2 regions of the Glutamicibacter sp. AOP5-A2-18 genome follow, and region 1 is predicted to be linked to the other one. Evidence: predicted binding sites of a transcription regulator. Region 1 holds the regulator's gene; the other holds the start of a gene.
What was found. Region 1 encodes HspR, which represses chaperone genes until heat shock. Its sites were predicted from a motif close to AAGTTGAGTCNNNNNGACTCAACTT; they were not measured.
Positions count from the first base shown of each region.

Region 2: ACT3RW_RS01800 (ATP-dependent Clp protease ATP-binding subunit) is a predicted target of HspR. The motif match lies at 2,037-2,061, and genes of this name have one in related genera.

Region 1 is NZ_JBQSVW010000001.1:2,726,895-2,737,109, reverse strand. It holds gene pulA (pullulanase-type alpha-1,6-glucosidase) at 1-1,064, shown strand, start outside; gene dnaK (molecular chaperone DnaK) at 1,621-3,474, shown strand; gene ACT3RW_RS13140 (nucleotide exchange factor GrpE) at 3,488-4,069, shown strand; gene ACT3RW_RS13135 (DnaJ C-terminal domain-containing protein) at 4,155-5,132, shown strand; gene ACT3RW_RS13130 (heat shock protein transcriptional repressor HspR) at 5,252-5,680, shown strand; gene ACT3RW_RS13125 (GNAT family N-acetyltransferase) at 5,677-6,303, opposite strand; gene trmB (tRNA (guanosine(46)-N7)-methyltransferase TrmB) at 6,355-7,212, opposite strand; gene ACT3RW_RS13115 (YccF domain-containing protein) at 7,338-7,748, shown strand; gene ACT3RW_RS13110 (TerC family protein) at 7,820-9,004, opposite strand; gene ACT3RW_RS13105 (GNAT family N-acetyltransferase) at 9,267-9,734, opposite strand; gene ACT3RW_RS13100 (DinB family protein) at 9,765-10,215, opposite strand, start outside.
Region 2 is NZ_JBQSVW010000001.1:371,193-381,407, forward strand. It holds gene ACT3RW_RS01800 (ATP-dependent Clp protease ATP-binding subunit) at 1-2,019, opposite strand, end outside; gene ACT3RW_RS01805 (response regulator) at 2,157-2,831, opposite strand; gene ACT3RW_RS01810 (hypothetical protein) at 2,914-3,096, shown strand; gene ACT3RW_RS01815 (sensor histidine kinase) at 3,138-4,322, shown strand; gene ACT3RW_RS01820 (hypothetical protein) at 4,672-5,877, opposite strand; gene ACT3RW_RS01825 (NAD(P)/FAD-dependent oxidoreductase) at 6,201-7,478, shown strand; gene ACT3RW_RS01830 (NAD-dependent epimerase/dehydratase family protein) at 7,585-8,439, opposite strand; gene ACT3RW_RS01835 (hypothetical protein) at 8,531-9,289, shown strand; gene ACT3RW_RS01840 (hypothetical protein) at 9,348-9,761, shown strand; gene ACT3RW_RS01845 (glycosyltransferase 87 family protein) at 9,994-10,215, shown strand, end outside.

The DNA of each region.
Region 1 (10,215 bases):
AACTCAACGGTACCGGCATCGGTACCTTTAACGACCGGCTGCGCGACGCGGTCCACGGTGGCAGTCCGGTGGATTCATCATCAACCTTCCGTCAGGGCTTCGGTACCGGACTGGGCACAGACCCTAACGGGAACGAGGTTAATGGAAGTACCGAAGAAGCGCTCAAAGATCTAAGCCATGAAACGGACCTGGTGCGTTTGGGCTTGGCTGGCAATCTTGCCGGATTCGAATTCCTCGCTGCCGATGGCAAGGTGCACCGTGGTGACGAATTAGATTACCGCGGATCTGCTGCTGGTTATGCCTCGCAACCTGGAGAAGTAATCAACTATGTTGATGCGCACGACAACGAGACACTCTACGATCTCACCGTGCTCAAGCTGCCTCTCGAAACTTCCATGGAGGATCGTGTGCGAATGAATACGTTGTCCCAAGCTGCGGTGATGTATTCGCAGGCTGTTCCTTTCTGGCATGCCGGAACAGAACTGTTGCGCTCAAAATCTCTAGACCGAAATAGCTATGACTCGGGGGACTGGTTTAACCGAATCGACTTCTCCGGCCAGGAAAATACGTTCGGTTCTGGTCTACCTCCCAAGGCTGATAACGGTGAGAAATGGGATCTGATGGCACCGCTGTTGGAAGATCCTGAGCTCAAGCCAGATGCCAAAGCGATGTCCCAAGCTGAAGGTGCAGCTCTTGACCTCTTGCGTACCCGCAATGAAGTTGGCCTCTTGAGGTTAGGAACTGCCGAGCTGATTGAGCAGAAGGTTAGCTTCCCGCTCAGCGGTCCAAAGGCGGATCCGGGAATTATCGTGATGCGCATTGACGATACCGTGGGTGCAGATGCGGACAGCAAGCATGATGGGGCCTTGGTCGTTTTTAACGCTTCTCCTGAAGAGAAAACACAAACCCTTAAGGACCTCGTTGGGCGCGAGTATTCGCTTGCCTCTGCACTGGAAGATGGAAGCGATCAGCGAGTAAAGTCGACTTCCTTCAAGAGCGAGAGTGGCGAACTTTCGATTCCTGCGCGCACCGCCGCGGTGCTCGTGGAAGCTGAAAGCGACTAAAAGTCTTGGGTTAGTTATTTGATCAGCCGATCGCTTGCTCAGCTCTTGCGAAGCTCAATTCAAATAACTACATAGCTGGCCACGCTCATAGCGAACAACCCACCCTCGCCTCGGCAAGGGTGGGTTGTTCGTTGCCAAAGACAAAGTAGGAAATTTATCCCACGAAGCGGAAGTAAGGGAATGCAACCCGCGGTGGATTTGGTCCTCGGACTAACTGTGCTGGGCGCCTATGAAAGTCACATAACGTTGTGATTGCCCAAGCCAGCTGGATAATTCTGTAGCCCATCACGACAACTTGGGATTCAGGAAGAAGTCTTTGATTCATCGCATCTAGGGCAGTTAGTGGCGTCCGCGTAGCTGGGAGAGAAATTTTTTTGCGGTAGGGGAATTATTCGCTCACCTCACCCGTTGAACAGAGCAGAACGCAAAGTTGAGTGAGGTTGGCTCAAGTTGATTTGACAGTCGAAAACGGCTGAGTAAACTTGAGTCCAGAACGCTCAATGAGGATAAACGTCCTCAGCGTTAGTACTTTCAACCAAGGCAAAGGAGAGCCATTATGTCGCGTGCTGTAGGTATTGACCTAGGAACCACCAACTCCGTAGTTTCCGTACTCGAAGGTGGTGAGCCAACCGTTATCGCTAACGCGGAAGGCAACCGCACTACCCCGTCAATCGTTGCTTTCTCGAAGAGCGGCGAAGTTCTGGTTGGCGACATCGCCAAGCGCCAGGCCGTCAACAACATCGACCGCACCATCGCGTCGGTCAAGCGTCACATGGGTACCGACTGGACCATCGACGTAGACGACAAGAAGTACACCGCGCAGGAAATTTCCGCTCGTACCTTGATGAAGCTGAAGAACGACGCTGAGTCGTACTTGGGCGAAAAGGTCACCGACGCAGTGATCACCGTTCCTGCCTACTTCAACGACGCTGAGCGTCAGGCAACCAAGGAAGCCGGCGAGATCGCTGGCATGAACGTACTGCGTATCGTCAACGAGCCAACCGCAGCTGCACTGGCTTACGGCCTGGAAAAGGGCAACGAAGACGAACTCATCTTGGTCTTCGACCTGGGTGGCGGTACCTTCGACGTTTCCCTGCTTGAGGTTGGCAAGGATGACGACGGCTTCTCCACCATTCAGGTTCGCTCCACCGCTGGTGACAACCGCTTGGGTGGCGATGACTGGGATCAGCGCATCGTAGATTGGCTGCTGGCTCAGGCTAAGGCCAAGGGTGCAGATTTGTCCAAGGACAAGATTGCCCTGCAGCGTCTGAAGGAATCTGCTGAGCAGGCCAAGAAGGAACTCTCCTCGGCTACCAGCACCAACATCTCCCTGCAGTACCTTTCGGTTACCCCAGAAGGCCCAGTGCACCTGGACGAGCACCTTTCGCGTGCTAAGTTCCAGGACCTCACCAAGGACCTGCTGGAGCGCACCCGTAAGCCATTCAACGACGTTATCGCTGAAGCGGGCGTTAAGGTTTCGGACATCGCCCACGTAATCCTCGTTGGTGGTTCCACCCGTATGCCAGCCGTTGCTGAACTGGTCAAGGACCTGGCCGGCAAGGAAGCTAACAAGGGCGTAAACCCTGATGAGGTTGTCGCCGTTGGTGCAGCTTTGCAGGCAGGCGTACTGAAGGGCGAGCGCAAGGACGTTCTGCTAATCGACGTCACCCCACTGTCCCTGGGTATTGAAACCAAGGGCGGCGTGATGACCAAGCTGATCGAGCGCAACACCGCAATCCCAACCAAGCGTTCGGAAACCTTTACCACCGCTGAAGACAACCAGCCTTCGGTATCGATCCAGGTCTTCCAGGGCGAGCGCGAGTTCACCCGTGACAACAAGGCTCTGGGCACCTTCGAGCTGACCGGTATCGCACCAGCACCACGCGGTATCCCACAGGTTGAGGTCACCTTCGACATCGACGCCAACGGCATCGTGCACGTATCCGCTAAGGACAAGGGAACCGGCACCGAGCAGTCGATGACCATCACCGGTGGTTCCTCACTGTCCAAGGAAGACATCGAGCGCATGGTTCAGGAAGCTGAAGCACACGCCGAAGAGGACAAGGCTCGCCGCGAGGCAGCTGAGACCCGTAACGCTGCTGAGCAGGCTGCCTACTCGGTAGACAAGCTGATCAAGGACAACGAAGACAAGCTGCCAGAAGAGGTCAAGACCGAGGTTCAGGCCGACGTTGACGCACTGAAGGCTGCCCTTGAGAAGCAGGATAACGACGACGAGGTCAAGGCCGCGTTCGAGAAGCTGCAGGCATCGCAGACCAAGCTGGGCGAGGCTATCTACGCCAACGCTTCGGCTGAGGGTGCTGAGGCAACTGCAGGCGAGCAGGCTCCAAACGCTGATGAAGACATCGTCGACGCCGAGGTAATCGACGAAGACGAAGCCGACAAGAAGTAGGGAGTTGGGGAATATGTCCGAGGCAAAAGACCAGAACGAAAACTTCGACGCTGAGTCGGAGAACCAGCCAGAGGCCGCAAGCGAGCAGCCAACCGCTGACGCCCTGGGTCAGGCCGAGGCGATCCTGAACGAGGCTGGTGCTGGCGTGGACGAGTCGGCCGAGTCGCAGGAAGCTGCTAGCGCCGGTGAGGCCGAGCTACGCAACGACCTGCTTCGGTTGCAGGCTGAATACGTCAACTACCGTCGACGTGTTGAACGTGACCGTGCCGTGGCCCGCGAAAACGCTGTCCAGTCGGTGCTGACCACCATCCTTCCGGTACTCGATGAAATCGATGCAGCCCGGGCGCATGGGGATCTGACTGACGGACCGTTCGCTGCGATCGCCAACAAGCTGGATACCATTTTGGTTCAGCATGGCCTGGAGCGCATCAACGAGGCCGGTGTGGAATTCGACCCGAACATCCACGAAGCACTGCTTCGCCAGGCTGTTCCGGAAATTCCAGCCGACCATGTGGGTCAGGTGTTGCGTAACGGATACCGCAAGGGAACCACCGTCCTGCGCGCAGCGCAGGTATTGGTCGCAACCGGCGAATAGCCACGAATAACACAATTGAAACTGCCCACTGCCGAGACTTCGTCAGTGGGCAGTTTCGAATTGGCATTGAAAGGATGGGGCCCTGATGGCAAGTCAGGACTGGATCGAAAAAGACTTCTACGCCATTTTGGGCGTCGCCAAGGACGCCAATGAGGCGGACATTAAAAAGGCGTACCGCAAACTTGCACGCAAGTACCACCCTGATACCAATCAGGGCGACGTGACCGCTGAAGAGAAATTCAAAGACATTTCCGAAGCGCACTCGGTGCTTGCCGATAAAGAACAGCGTGAGCAGTACGACGCCATTCGCGCTATGGGTGGCGGAGCACGCTTCTCAGCTGGCGGCGCAGGTGGCGCACCGGGTGGTGGCCAAGCCGGCTTTGACGACATCTTCTCCAACCTCTTTGGTGGCGGAGGCGGGGCACGAACCCGTGGCGGACAGCCGGACTTCTCCGACCTCTTTGGTGGGGGAGGATTTGGTGGTGGCGGCGGTGGCTTCGGACAAAGCGCACCACCACGAAAGGGAGCGGACCGCACCGCGAACACCTCGATTTCCTTCTCCGGATCCATCAAGGGAACGACCATTGGGCTACGTGAGCAGAACGGCGAAGTCATCGATGTGCGCATCCCCGCGGGCATCAAGGACGGACAGTCCGTTCGCGTACGCGGCAAGGGCCAGCCAGGAGCTGCCGGCAACGGTGACCTGCTAGTCAAGGTCAAGGTTGCGGAACACCCTTTCTTCAAGCGCGAAGAAAATAATATCCGTGTCCACGTGCCGGTCACTTTTGACGAAGCGGTACTCGGCGCCAAGATCCATGTGCCAACCTTGGATGGCGACACCGTGGCGATGAAGGTACCAGCAGGATCCAACTCCGGTCGTACCTTGCGGCTGAAGGGCCGCGGCGTGAAGACGTCAAAGGCCACTGGTGACCTGCTGATCATCTTGGATGTAGTGATTCCGCAGAACCTGTCGGACGCTGCAAAGAAGGCAGTCGAGGACTTCGCTGCTGCAACACAGGACGCAGATCCCCGAGAGGACCTGGCCGCTAAGGCCAAGCTCTAAAACAGGGAAGTCCGCTTTCCTTCCTGCCGTGCCCTCGAAGTGGCACGGCAGGAAAGATAGACTCGGTGACTAGAGACTTAGGAGCAAATAAGCCATGGATGAAAGGTGGTTGAACCAACGTGAACGGTGAGTACCTGCGACCTGTATTCGTCATTTCCGTCGCCGCCCAACTGGCAGATATGCATCCGCAGACGTTGCGCCAGTACGACCGCATCGGTTTAGTCTCGCCCAGTCGACAGTCCGGCAAGCAGCGTCGCTATTCGCAGCGTGACGTTTCCTTGCTGCGCCAAGTTCAAACACTGAGCAAGGACGGGGTCTCCCTAGAGGGGATCAAGCGAATCCTGGATCTGCAAGATCAGGTTGCCTACCTGCAAACTGAAGTGAATGATCTGCGCAATGAACTAAGCGCCGTGCGCCGTGGCCAAACACGCATCTTTGCCGCCGGTACTTCCGGGGGTGACGTCGTTTCCTTGGCTCGTGGCATGCGCCCAGAACGTCGCGAACCGACCGTAACGTTGTTTACCACCCGCCGGGCTATCGGCCGCTAGAGTCGCCCGTGGCGTTCTAGACGCGCCTGAAGATTGGTGCGCACCGCTGGCCATTCGTACGGCAATATCGAGAAAATCACGGTGTCGCGCAAGGTCCCAGTTGTTGGATCATATTTGTGATTGCGCAGCACACCGTCCTGCTTTGCACCAAGGCGCGTTATGGCGGCTCGAGAAGCAGCATTGTGCCAGTGGGTGCAGAACGCTACAGAGTAACAATCTAATTCTTCAAAGGCACGCTGCAGTAGCAAGTACTTTGCCGCCGGGTTAATTCCGCTTCCCTGAGCAGCGACCGACAAGTAGGTTGCACCGATTTCAACGCGCCTATTTGGCTGGTCAATGTTTAGATAAGTGGTGGCACCCACCGCTTTACCTGTTGCGACGTCAATGATGGCAAAGGGCGCCATAACCCCAGCATCCTGTAGCGCCAAACGATTCTTGATATCGTCAACCATCTGTTGGGCTGATGGAATGGACGTGTACCAAATCTTGTCCAGCGCGCCGGCGGTGACCACCTCGGCTAAGTCGTCGGCGTGATCCACGGAAAGCTGTTCCAGGCGTACCCCGGCGTATTCCATCGTGGGAGTCTGCGCGTACGTATTGGTTTCGGATGCAAAGGTGGCCATGGAATCCATCCTATGGATTCCATGGCCACCAAACACTTCTTGTCGTTGATATTAACCGACGCGGGTGTAAGCCAAATCGAAAACGAGACGTCCAGCCTTCAGCGCTTTGCCTTCAAAGCTGGTGAGGATGCGACGTTCAAAGCGCGGAGCCCAGCCACCTTGTTCATCAAGGAATTCTGGCTCAGGGTCAAAGCCTTCCATGCCGCCGCGGCGGACCTTGGTCAGGTTGCTCTCAACACCCGCGAGGTTGCCTGGATGCTGATTCTCAAAGTCTGCATGGGCTTCCAAGACTTCGCGCATTTGCTCCGCGTAGTTGGACCAGTCGGTAGCCAAGCGCAGGGTTCCACCTGGCTTGAGCACACGCGACACCTTGTCCAGGAAGGACTGCTTGATCAAGCGGCGCTTGTGGTGGCGAGGCTTGTGCCAAGGGTCAGAGAAGAAGATCCAGATTTCATCGGCGCTATTCTCATCAAGCATCACGTCCAAAACTTCCGGAGCGTTGGCCTGAACTGCGCGGACGTTGCTGATCTCGAAGGATTCAACCTTCAGCATTAGTTGTGCAAGTCCCGGACGGTAAACCTCAACTGCGAGGTAGTTACGCTCAGGATCATCCTTGGCAGCATTAGCGATGCATTCTCCAAGGCCGGTACCGATCTCCACGATGAGTGGAGCGCTACGGCCAAAGGCCTGCTCAGGGTCTAGCTTAAAATCATCGGCAACCGAGGTGTCGGCAATCTTGCGCGGCGGATCAATGACGTACTGCTCGGCATTGCGTTCCCATGCGCTGGCACGACGGCCTTGCAAACGGTTGCCACGACGCACAAACGACACTGGTTCTGCGCGGAAGAGATTTGGGTCCTTGGGGGCAGTTCCTTCGGCAGGGCGCTGCTGATCGCTCGATTCGCTCATGATGATTAATCCTAGCGGAGCAACGGGGTCGGTTGCTTGCCAGAAAGTGGGGGATTGGACACCCTAGGGGAAAATCCGGGGGATCACCCATAGTGCAACGGCCAGCTAGGGAAGAAGATATACCTATGACTGATTTAGTGCGCGGTATTCTCAACATTATTTGGCTGGTGTTCGGCGGGCTTTGGCTTGCGCTGGGCTACGTCTTGGCCGGCATTATTTGCTGCTTACTGATCGTAACCATTCCCTTTGGCATCGCTTCGTTCCGGATCGCAGGGTATGCGTTGTGGCCGTTCGGCCGCACTGCCATCGATCGCGGTCCGGTCGGTGCCTTCTCCACTTTGGGCAATATTATTTGGGTACTCGTTGCGGGTATCTGGATTGCTATTGGGCACATCGTTACTGCGATCCCGATGTTTGTTTCCATCGTTGGTATTCCTCTGGGCATCGCGAACCTGAAGATGATCCCCATCTCCTTGATGCCACTGGGCAAGGTCATCGTGCCTTCCGATTACTACATCGCTGGCATCCGCCGTTAGGCACTCCTGCAAAGATTTGGCCACCACCTCCGACTGGAGATGGTGGCCAATTCTTTGGGCGCAAGCAGAAGCTAGCTATTTAGATAGTGTTCGTGTTGCTGATGCGCTTCGGCAACTTCTTCGCGAATCTTCTCGACGTCTTTGGCCTTGTCCCGGTATTTCTTGGCCATCGACTTCACGTAGGCTTCCTCTTCAAGCAAGGCCTGGTAGATGCGTTCACGTTCGTTTGGATCCGAGGTGTAGGTCAGATCTGTGTAGCTACTGGCGTGACGTCCTAGGTTGCCAATAGCAGTCTGAGCTTTCCCGGCCTTGCTGAACAGGGATGCAAGTACGGTAATGAGCAAGGCACCAATGATTACGGTCAAGGACAATCCGGTACTAATTTCGATGACTTGAACGTGTTCACCGTCGTTGATGAATGACAGATTGTTTTCGTGCAGTGCGTGCAGGATCAGCTTGACGCCGATGAAGGCCAGGATCGCTGCGAGACCGTAGGACAGGTAGATCAGTCGATCAAGCAACCCGTCAAGAAGGAAGTACAACTGGCGCAGTCCCATAAGTGAGAATGCTGTCGCGGTAAAGACGATGTAGACATTCTGGGTTAGGCCGAAGATGGCCGGGATCGAATCCAGAGCGAACAGAATGTCGGTTCCACCGATGGCCACCATGACCAGGAGCATCGGGGTCAGTACTTTTTTGCCGTCAATCTTGGTGAAAAGTTTGTCACCGTCGTAGCTATCGGTGGTGTGGAACAGCTTCTTGGCGATACGGATGATGAAGTTATTGGCTTCATCAGATTCATCATCTTTCTTCAGCAAATTGCCTGCAGTTAGCAGCAAGATCAAGCCAAAGAGATAGAAGACCCAGGCGAACTGGTTGATCAGGGCTGCGCCAACAAAGATGAAGCCGGTGCGGGCAATCAGCGAAAAGACGATGCCAAAGAGCAATACTTTTTGCTGGTCTTCACGGGGGACTCGGAAGCTAGCGATGATGATCAGGAATACAAAGAGGTTATCTACCGACAGTGCTTTTTCGGTGATGTAACCAGCGAAGTACTCGGTGCCCATATCGATGCCGCCGAAGATCAGTACAAAGACTCCGAAGAGCAGGGCAATGCCAACATAAATGCTGGACCAGATCGCTGCTTCTCGCAGGTTCGGAACGTGGGCCTTGCGTATGTGGAAGAAATAATCGAAGGCCAACAGGCCGAGAATGAGGACCACAGTGAGGGTCCAAATTAGGGCAGATACTTCCATGGAAGGTCCTACTTTCGTAAGGCGCGTTTAGACGATTTTGAGTAAGTCTCTTCGCCTGCTTAGAGCTGGCCGTAAAACCCGGTAGACCTATGAAGGTCCACGTATTGACGGGTGAAACGCTTATGAATACTCCCTTACGTATTTCAAGCCTAACGTGTTTTGTCAGTGGCTGGGAAGACCCGCAGTGCAGATGAAGATGTGATTAGTGACATACATGGTTCGTGTTCGCGCGTTCTGAGTGAGCGTGGATCATGTGGCCATCCTAGAGCGTTTTGCGCATCTTGACGCTGGTGGTTTCGAATCCTAAGGATTCATAGAGGCCGCGTGCAGCATGATTGAACCCAAAGACGCTTAGCCCAAGAGTCTTTGCGCCTTGGGCGAGAGCGTAGGCTTCCGCTAGTTCCATAGCTTCCCGGCCAAAGCCTTTGCCTTGGTATTCGGGATCCACCATGATGTCCCACAGCCACCAATAGGCTGGATCTTCGGAGGTGTCTCGACCAATCCAGAGGTACCCGACATCGCCAAATTCATCATGATCCAGAATGAAGACCGCGTTGGAATCGGTGGGAAGGGAATCCGGAAATGATCCTGCCATGGTTCGTTCGGCATTGTCCTGCGCTTTAGCCGGACTTGTACCTGCAGTGATGAGATCTGCGACGTATTCGCTGGTACTGCGCTTGAGCCATGATGAGAATTTTTGGGCGGGGATGGGGATAAGGGTTAGTGACATCTTCGCTGCGTTTCCGTTGGTTGGGGAGTGCTACTGGCGTGCATCGATGATTTGTTCACGCACGATATCTGCGTGCCCGCAGTGCTGAGCGAGTTCACGAAGTACGTGGAGCTGAATCCAGCGTAGCGGTAGTGGCCCTCGTCGGTTTCCTGGGAAGATCTCGTCCCCACTCTTGCCCTGTACTACTTTGCGAGAGTGTTCGATGGCCTGAGTGTAGTCACATTGCACCGATTCAATGCTGTCCGTGGGTAGGAGGTCAAAGGTCTCATCTGGGCTATCGGGGATTCCCAGTTGCTTGCGTGAGGTCCCAGCGGCAGCTTCGCCGAACCACACGCGCTCAACGAAGGTGGCGTGCTTGAGTAATCCAAGTAACGTCGTCTTGGAATTCACTAGCTGCATACGCACTTCAGACTCCGTGAGAGTTTCCAAACTGTCGTGCAGCATCTGCCGGTGTTGATCAATGAAAACTTGAATCATTGAG
Region 2 (10,215 bases), 2.4 Mb from region 1:
CACGGTGCGTCCGGCCGAGTCGGTCAACCGTCCGTCATCAAGGACCTGCAGTAGTACGTTGAATACATCCGGGTGGGCCTTCTCGATCTCATCAAGCAGGATCACCGAGTACGGATTGCGGCGAACCTTCTCGGTGAGCTGCCCGGGCTCGTCGTGGCCAACGTATCCCGGAGGGGCACCGATCAGACGAGCAACGGTGTGCTTCTCGCCGTATTCGCTCATATCAACGCGGACCAGCGAGTCAGCCGAACCGAAGAGGTTGGTCGCCAGTGCCTTGGCCAGCTCGGTCTTGCCCACGCCGGTTGGGCCCAGGAACAAGAACGAACCAATTGGACGACCCGCAGGGGAGAGGCCAGTACGGTTTCGACGCACGGCGCGAGCCACGGCAGAGACCGCATCCTTCTGGCCGATCACCGAGGCGTGCAGGGATTCTTCCAGCGAAGCCAGACGCGACTTGTCGTCCCCGGTGATCCGCGAGGTAGGGATACCGGTGGAGCGGGCGATAACCTCAGAGATCTGAGCTTCGTCCACCACGCGGGTTACGCCCGCATCGCCGGCGGCCTCGGCGGTATTAATCCGAGTGGTCAGCTCCGCTATATGATCGCGCCAGGCGCTGGCGTCCTCATAACGTTCCTCGCCAATGGCGCGGGACTTTTCGCGTTCCGCTTCCATCAGATCGGTGCGCAGGGACTGCACGTCCTCAGTATCTCCGGCGGCGATTGAACGTCGTGCACCGGCGATATCGATCAGGTCGATGGCCTTATCTGGCAGCTGGCGGTCGGTGAGGTACCTCGCCGAGAGTGATACCGCGGCCTTCAGCGCTGCTGGGGTGTACTGCACCTGGTGGTGATCTTCGTAGGATTCACGCAGACCTTCGAGGATGGCCAAGCTGACTTCCTGCGATGGCTCATCCACGGTGACCTTGCCGAAGCGGCGGGCCAACGCGCTGTCCTTCTCTACCTTGCGGAATTCGTCCAGCGTGGTGGCACTGATCAGGTGCAGCTCACCGCGTGCCAAACGAGGCTTGAGGATATTAGCTGCATCCATATTGCCCGACTCTCCGGAGCCAGCGCCGACCAGCAGGTGCATCTCATCGATGAACACCAAGATCTGACCTTCCGAGTCGGCAATCTCTTCAAGCAGGCCGGTGAGGCGCTGCTCAAAGTCACCGCGGTAGCGGGTGCCGGCGAGCATGCCGGGTAGGTCAATAGAGATGAGTCGGGCGCCACGGATCTGTTCTGGAACCTGGTCATCTACGATGGCGCGAGCCAGGCCTTCAGCGATGGCGGTTTTACCCACGCCGGCTTCACCGATCAGTACCGGATTGTTCTTGGTACGACGAGCCAGGATCTCAACTACCTGATCCAGTTCGTCATCGCGACCAATGACCGGGTCAATCTGTCCGTCGGCAGCCAGAGCGGTCAAGTCAGTTCCGAAGCGCTCCAACATGGATGCATCTGACTCTTCCTGCCCCTGGTCGCCTCCGCCGTTCTGGGCGCGCTGGGCTTGCTCCATGGCAGCCTGCTGGAGTGACTGGCCGGTGATGCCGTGCTGTGCCAACAGGTTGCTGACCGGCGATTCCGGGTTGAAGACAAAGGCAAGGAACAGGTGGTCCGGGTCAATGTAGGTGGAACCGTAGTTGCGGGCCACCTGGTAGGCGTCGAAGAGACTGCGCTGAGCGGCCGAGGAAAGGCGTGTTGGCTTCTCTCCGGATTCTTGGCTCTTTGGCATGTGCGCAATTGCGTCCTTGCCGAGGGCTTCGATGTCGATGCCCATGGCGGTCAGGTGTTCGCCAACTGGTTCGGTGCGCAGAAGTGCGGTGAGCAGGTGCAATGAGTCAATCTCATCGTGGCCGTGCTCCTGGGAGATTGCTGCCGCGGTAGCTACTGCCTCGTGGGTACGGGTGGAAAGTAGGCGGGTGATGTCGATCGGACGTGCTGCCTGAGCCCGTGAAGAGAGGAACCGTGAGAGGAATTCCTCGAACGAGCCGTCAGATGGTGCACCAAAAAATGCTGGCAAGTGAGCCTCCTAGTAGAAACTTGAGCGGTCTATGCTCATGTTCAACGCATAGGACCTCAAGATATTCCCGCATGATCCAAAATTTCTTTTTGAGCGCTCGAGCTCACACCCTTCGAGGTGCTTCGGAGGGGAAGTACTTAATCCTTCGGGATTTCAACAATCCCCAGTCGTGCGGCAGCTATTAGGGCCTGAACTCGGTCGCGGACTGAGAGCTTGACGAAGATTTTTGCCATGTGTGTCTTGACCGTGGTCTCGGTGATACCGAGGGTTTTGGAGATTTCAACATTATTAAATCCCTGAGCAAGGAGTTTTAGAATCTGGATTTCTCTACTGGTTATGCCCAGATCATCAATGAGATCTTCGACCTGTTGAGAATTATCCGTATGTGCTTTGCGCACCGCGGAAATCAGGTCGGCAGAAACCGAGGGGGAAATGACCGCAGTGCCGTGATGAACTGCGTGCACGGCATTAATTATTTCTCCCGGTTCTGAATCCTTAACTAAATAGCCACTGGCGCCGGCAGTAAGTACAGGCACTAAATACTCATCCGAGGAAAATGCCGTAATTGCAAGGACTGCGGGGCTGTCTATGCGAGATTTAATGGCGCGAGTCGCGCTAACCCCGTCCATGATTGGCATCTGTAAGTCCATCAAAACAACGTCAACTTCGTTTGCTGCACAATAGTCGGCTGCCTGCTGTCCATTTTCTGCAAAAAATACGGTTACAAGCCCGGAATCCGTTGATAGGATTGTGCCCAACGCATGCCGAATTAGTGGCTCATCATCAGCGATTAGGATCTTTATTTGTTCCATCTGTTTCCTTAGCGTCGATGCTGCAAGCTCCAAACGGGTGCTCACTTGAAAGTATATAAGTTGTCGAGATGTGGAGTTTGTTATGAAGGCTTTGAAGATGCTGGCCGTTGCCGCATTGGCATTGGCACCGTTAACCGCAGTGGCTGTTCCCGCATCAGCGGCGCAGAGTCAGTCAATCGGCTCCGGATCCGTTGCAACCCCAGCCGGATGGGGTGCAGACTTTTCGAAGTGGGTGTGCATTAACTACGGCGTAGGTTGCGAATAAGCTATTTGACTTGAACGCTGTCGCCGTGAATTATTCGGCATATGAGTGAACGACTAAAAGGCACCCTGACCAAGCACCTCGCTGGCCGGGGTGTCATTATTTGGGTGGGGATCGCTGTCCTTGTTCTCCTGTCGGGCAGTGAGTCCGTCACCCTCTTTAGGGACGGTTTTAGTCGAGCGTCACAAACAACCATCTTGGGAGCCCTCGTAGGGCTCGTGCTTTGCGTGGTGCTGGCTATCGGTCTTCGATGGGTCGCAGCGTCCCTCGGACTGTTTATTGCCGTTGCCTTCTTCTTCCTCAACGAGAGCTTCCTATTCTTCTTCACCTTCACTGCGTTTATGATTTTTGCGGCGCTGGCAGCAACTGTTTATGCACGAAGTGTTCGAGGATTGTTCCTCACGCTATCGGCGGCCTGGATGGTTCTGTTTGCTATCCAAGCCCATCAGGACGCCATATTGCTCGTCGCACTGGTGCCGTTGACTGCCCTGTCCTACTTTGTAACGCGCAGTATCTATTCATTGCGAGAGAAGAATGATCACGCTGTTGATCAGATGCAAAAGGCTCGGGAACAGACGCGTATAGCCATAGACAGAGAACGTAAAAACATCGCCCGCGATCTGCATGACATCGTTGCTCATGACATCACTATCGTCGCGATGCAGTCAAAGGCGGCCAAGTTCGCCAACGACGGGCAGGCCGCGCTAGAGGCACTCGATATCATCGCTAAGCTCAGTACCGAAACCTTGCATGACTTGCGACTGATGCTCAACGTCCTACGGGCCGATGGCACCATGTCCACAGAAGGCAGTGCCAACTTTGATAAGCCGGCTGCAACTACTGTCAATGCGCTTCAGGGAGCAGAACTTTTTGCTCAACGGCTCAAAGATGCCAACTTTAAAGTGACCTCGACCACGGATGAAAAAATCTCCGAACTGCCTCGTTCTGCGCAAACTGCGATCTATCGTGTGATGCAAGAAGGTACAACGAATGTCATAAAGCACGGTGTCCCAGGTGGTCACTGTTCATTAGAATTGCTTTCAAACGGCACCGAAGCCTCACTAGAAATCACTAATCAGGTGGGTGTTTCCGGCAGGAAAGTGAAGGGGCTACCAGCTGGCGGAAGTGGCCTTATTGGTATGGCCGACAGGATGCGTGCCTTTGGTGGAAAGTTCTCAACCAGCCAAGAGCAAGGTGTTTGGACCCTTCGCGCCAGCATTCCGTTCTAGGCCTTACCCTCCTACTAAAGTATGATTTCGATTTTTCGCTGAACACGATAGGTTAGATATGTATCGGTGAAGACCGATCACCGAGAAGGTACTTGGTGGTGTTTTGCGAGTGGCATCATCAAGGACCAGAGGGTGATTAAAAGGTACGTTGCATTGTGTAAACGGACTGATCTTTCATCGGCATTGCGCCCCCATCGCGTGCCGTTGTCTGTCGGCAATGCGACGTACCTTTTATAACTTAAGGATTCCGTTCTTACGGAGACAGTAGGACGCCGATACATGCGAGCTTAAGTAGAAAGCGACGGATCCGGGATTTTCTCCCGGATCCGTCGCTTTTGTTCTGCGCCGACTATGCCTCTGAATCGTTAGAGTCGGAGTCGGTTTTCAGGACATGCTCGGAGACCTTGCCCAGTGCGCGTTCCAACGAGGAGCGCAGCACAATCGGAACGTTGATTTCCTCAGTGATCTGAACCAGACCCTCGCGCTCAAAGACACGAAGTAGCGATTCCACCTGAGGAACAACTTCTTCGAGGCTAGGAATCAAGTGGTGCTGCTCTTCGGGCAGATCCTCTTTGGTAGGAATCTGCAGTGCAAATTCAGTACGGACGGTGTTTGTCGAGGCAGCATTACTCAGCACCCCAGCAACCATCTCGGCGATCTGTGCCTGGCCCGGCTTTTCAAGAGTATTGATCAGAATGTGCGAGTAGAGCACCTCAGCGATCAGTTCCTTGATCAAGCGTGACCCTGCACCGCTGGTGGCGAGCAATGCTTCACTCAGTGATTCGGTAGGTGTCGCATTAGGTGCCTGATAGCGCAACAATGCGGTTCCGATTAGTGCATCCCAATAGGCCGAAAGGCGAGGGATGTAAGCCAGCGATGGAACGCTGGTTCCGTCTTCTGGTTCCCACTCAGGGTGCTCAATAGCCTCGGCGCTTTCGTCGACCTTGATGAACATTCCCAGTGCCTGGGCTGCATCTTGCAAGGTTTCTCCGGTGAGCACGCCAGCTGGTGTAGTTGGCTTACCTTCACCGACCCAGCCGATAAGTTCGCGGGCAGCAAAGACAAATGGCATTGATTCGAAGGCTCCGTTGGCCTCGTCGTCTTCAAGGTAAGGGGCGACGATTGGTGAATCACCAGCCATACGGGAGAGGAACTCGAAGGTCTGCTTGAAGTCTTCTACGCTGCCACCAAAGTTTGCAGTGGTGCCCAAGAAGGTTAGGTAGTGCTTGAGGATCGCAGCGCTGGCTTCTGAGACTTGCTTGCCCAGCGAGGAAAGGTGGCCGAGCTGCTCGCCAAGAACAGTTGGATCCAGCGACTGGACGTCAACACTCTTGCGCAACTGCGCATGCACGGTCAGTAGCGTCGTGAGTCCTTCGAGCGCAGCGCGTGTTTCGCTGGCGGGGTGTCCGTCTTCTTGGAAGTGGCGGAACAGCTGGGACTTAAAAGGCTGTAAAGCTTGGCGCACTTCAGTTTCGAAAGGTACGGAGCTCGCCCCGGACTGACGAGCCGGATGACCCTGTGCGGTTTTCTTCTTGGCTGGTTTTCGTGAGGCCATGTGTGTGGTGGTGATCCTTTAAAACGGCTTGTCGAGAAAGATGATTATTTGCTTACTTTCAGTGTACGCAGAGCACAGATAGAGCGAACTTCTTGTGAGGGGTCTAACGCTTTCCGACGGGGTAAAAGTGATCTAGCCGAGGGAAGTGCCGTAGAAAAGACGGTGTAGAGCAAAGATTTCCACAAAAAATACAGATCACAGGGGAGTGTGGTGGCGCTCACCGTTGAATCCCCAGAACTCGTTGAAATTCTGGCTGGATCGCGCGACAGTGAACACATACAACCTCGTATTACGGGGCAAACGAGTTACTAGGAGAGTGGATCATGGCTGGGATGACTGCGCCAGATCATGTAGTCGTTGTCGGTGCCGGATTTATCGGATTGTCGACTGCTTGGTATCTCCAAGAAGCTGGCGTCAAGGTCACGGTAGTAGATCGTGGTGGGGTTGCCTCGGGCTCCTCGTGGGGTAACGCTGGTTGGTTGACCCCAGCTCTCACTCTGCCCATCGCAGAGCCATCAATCTTCTCCAATGGACTGAAGATGATGCTGGATCCAACGTCTCCGCTTTATATCCCGCTGAGCGCTGATGCCAAACTACTGCGCTTCTTGATCGGCTTCGCCTGGCACTCAATGCCCAAGCGATGGGAAGATGCCATGCGGGTCTTCTCGGAAATCGGAGTCACCGGACTTGATGCCTTTGACGAAATCTCTCAGCACACGGCCGCTGGCCCAGGAGTTGCGGAGCATTCCAAGGCGGCCGATCCGTTCTTGACTGGTTTTACTTCGCTCAAGGACCGGAACGCGCTGCTGCACGAGTTTGAGATGATCGAAAAAACCGGTGGCACTGTCGACTTTGAGCTGCTCAGCGGGGATCAGCTGCGCGGCATTGAGCCGACCCTTTCGGATCGCGTCGCCGCCGGCGTAGCAATCAAGAATCAGCGCTATATCAACCCGCCAAAGTTCATTGCTTCTCTCGCTGAGTCTGTGGTTGCACGCGGTGGTGACATTATCGGTGCCTTTAATGTCACCGATATTCGCGACAACAAGAACTCGGTGACGGTTATTGGTTCAGAAGGCCGGGCCATCACGGCGGACCACGTAGTTCTTGCTACCGGTGCGTGGATGACTGACATGGCTCAAAAGTTCGGCGTCAACGTTGTGGTTCAGGCTGGACGAGGTTATTCGTTCACCGTGGAGCCGGAATATATGCCGACGCACCCCATTTATTTCCCAACTCAGCGCGTAGCCTGCACCCCACTGGGGGATCGCTTCCGGATCGCAGGCACCATGGAATTCCGGGACGTCAACCACAAACTGGAGCCAAAGCGCATCGAAGCCATCGTGGCCGCTGCTACTCCGGTGTACAAGGGGATCAACTGGGAGAACCGCAAGGAAGAGTGGGTTGGTGGGCGTCCATGCACCGCTGACGGGTTGCCGTTGGTTGGCCAAACCCGTTCCCCGCGGATTTCTGTCGGCGGTGGCCATGGAATGTGGGGCGTAGCCCTTGGTCCATTGACGGGAAAAATCTTGGCTGCCCGAATCACCGGTCAAGAAGTCCCCACTATCGCACGTCACTTCAATCCGCTGCGTAAAGGGTTCTAGAGCTGAGCAATTTGAACCAGCCGGATTCTCACGGAGGTGGGAGGGTTGTAGGGACTCCGCACAATCAAGCAAGGTGCTCATCAGATTGCCGAGTGAACCGCTGGGCCTAGGCATGCCGGGTGGAAGTGCCCGATAACATCTGACGGTAGCCCTCGACGTAACTAGGGAATTGAAGGGACAACCCGCTGTCCAACAGGCGGCTGTTATCCAAGCGCCGGTCGCCAGCGCGTCGTTCGGCCGACGGGGCCTCTTGTTCAGGCTGCTCTAGACCTAGTTCGCTGGCCAGGAATTCGTAGACCTCTGCCAGCTGGGCCGGAGTGTTGTCCGTGGCCAAGTACAGGTCGGCTACCTGATCATCTAAGCCGGCTACATGGACAATGGCGGCGGCTAGATCATCGCGGTGTATTCGGTTGGTCCAGTGTGAACCGTGTGGGATTCGGGCGCTGCCCGAGGTCACCAGGTCTATCAGTCGGTTACGTCCCGGGCCGTAAATTCCCGAGGCGCGCAAGATTGTCACCGGCAGTCCACTCTCGGTGAGCGCTGCCTCGGTGCGGGCCAAGACCTTTGCCGTATCGCGGGTGGCAACTACGGGTGCCTGCTCGTTAACCCACTGGCCATCTTCACCGCCCATCACGGCAGTGGAGGAGATGTAAATCAGTCGGCGCAGCTTTGGTGCCTGGCTACGAAGCCGAGCGCTGAGTTCTTGAGCCACCTGCAAATAGCTGCGCTCATATCCTTGTGCGTCGCGGGTTACCGGAACCGGGGTGAGCACTACGACCTCGGTATCTGGATCTACCACTGGCCAACGGTTGGGATCGAGTAAGTCGACATCCGTTCCGGCGAACTCTTCTGGAAGCTTGTTACTGTTGCGGCGCCATCCTGTGACGTGGTGTCCCTTGGCGTGGAAGCGTAACCCTGCTTCGGTGGCGACGTCGCCGCAGCTGACCAGTAATACCTTCACAATGCTCCCTCGGACTTGTTTCTCTTCTCTCTAGAATAGAACCAATTACCGTGACGGAAAGTTTCCGTCAGTGATAGAGACCGCGCTAAACATGCACGAGGAGGTCACTGTACTGATGAATCAGTCGGTGCTTTGTCTGCTGTTTGTTGCTGTCGCTTTCTTCTCACTTTTGGGTGAGGGCATGGCCGTTTTTGCCTTGACCCTTGAAGCCGCAGACCAGCTGGGTTCGTGGGCAGTGACCGCACTGTTCTTAGGTGGGCTGTTACCTCCGGTGCTTGTCGCGAGCTTAGTGGGCCGATGGGTGGATAGTTCATCGTTATGGCGCGTGTGGATTTTTAACCTTTGCGTCCACGTATTGATCTTCGCGGTATTGGCGCAGGCAGAAAACATGATTCTTTGTTTGGCTCTCATGCCAGTGGCCAGTATTTGCGCGGTGATTCATGGTTCAGTGATCTTCAAGATTGTTCCGCGAATTCGTGGCAGCTTTAGCTTGTCCAGAGCTGGCAGCTTTCTTGTGGTCGCCACGTCCCTGTCTGGAATCATCGCTCCGGCAGTTGCTTCATGGTTGTCAGCGCATGCGGGTTTCAGCACGGTTCTTTGGTGCGGGGCCGTTGGGTTCGCATTGCTCAGCATCGCAGCTATCTTGATGCGTTGGACTCTACGTGAGACTGCGCTGGGCGAACCGCAGCCCGAAAACCAAGACCGGCTGAAGCGGACTACAAGTAGTCCGGTTCTGTTTCAGAACCGTTGGTTGCGGATTCTGTTGATACCTGTGGCGGCCATTGTTTTTGTTCACCTCGGCCGAGGGCGTAGCAGGAGTTTTCTATCTGAGAGATATCACCGCCGATGATACGGGCTATGCACTGTTGCTGGGCGCTTGGTCATTAGGTGCGGTGGGAGGGTCACTGATGGGTGGCAACTCGTGGTTCGACTCGCGCGGATCAGTACCCACACTTCTCGGGGGAGCGCTTGTAGGTATAGCGATACTTGTGGAGGGGCTGTGGCCAAATGCCACGGCATTGCTGATTATTTTCCTTGTCGGGGGACTAGGCAACGGCCTGCACAATACCGGGGTGCGAACCGCCATCTATGAGCACGTTCCGCAAGCACGCCACGGAAGTGCGTGGGCTCAATTGCGCATACTCATTAACGCCATGGTGGCGTTGGGATATCTCTTGGGAACGCCGGGATTGATAATGAATTCTGCTCAAATGATCATCATTCTTACCGGCGCAGGGACCGCGCTGTCCGTGGTTGTGGCGCTAGTTTTGTCTCGAAAAACTGCGACGCACAATGCCGCGCGGGCAGCGGAATTAAACTAGCGGTTTTTGCTCTAGGGTTAATAGCAGGCGCAAAAGTAGAATGGGCGCAGCCTGGCATCGAGGACGATTGCCATTCTGTCCTTAAATTCGAAATGGTGTCGACAGATTTCTATTACTGCTCTCTGGTGCTTCGGTAACCGGATTGCCAGATCCACCAACGCTAGGGTGAAGATTTATCCGTTCCTCAATCATCAGACCAGTCAGGCGATCAACGGCCATCCTAGAAATAGTGATGGTCTTGCTACTGGTCTGGACGTTGATCACCATCGAACCTACTGGCTGGGATCTGTCTGTATACCGCGAAGGTGCGCTGACTCTTCTGCGCGAACCGCAGAATCTATATGGGCCATTTGTCGGTCCGATTAATGCGCCCGGATTGCCCTTCACTTATCCAACGTTTGCGGCAATCATGTTCCTGCCAATGGCCGTCTTCCCCTACTGGGTTTCAGTAGCA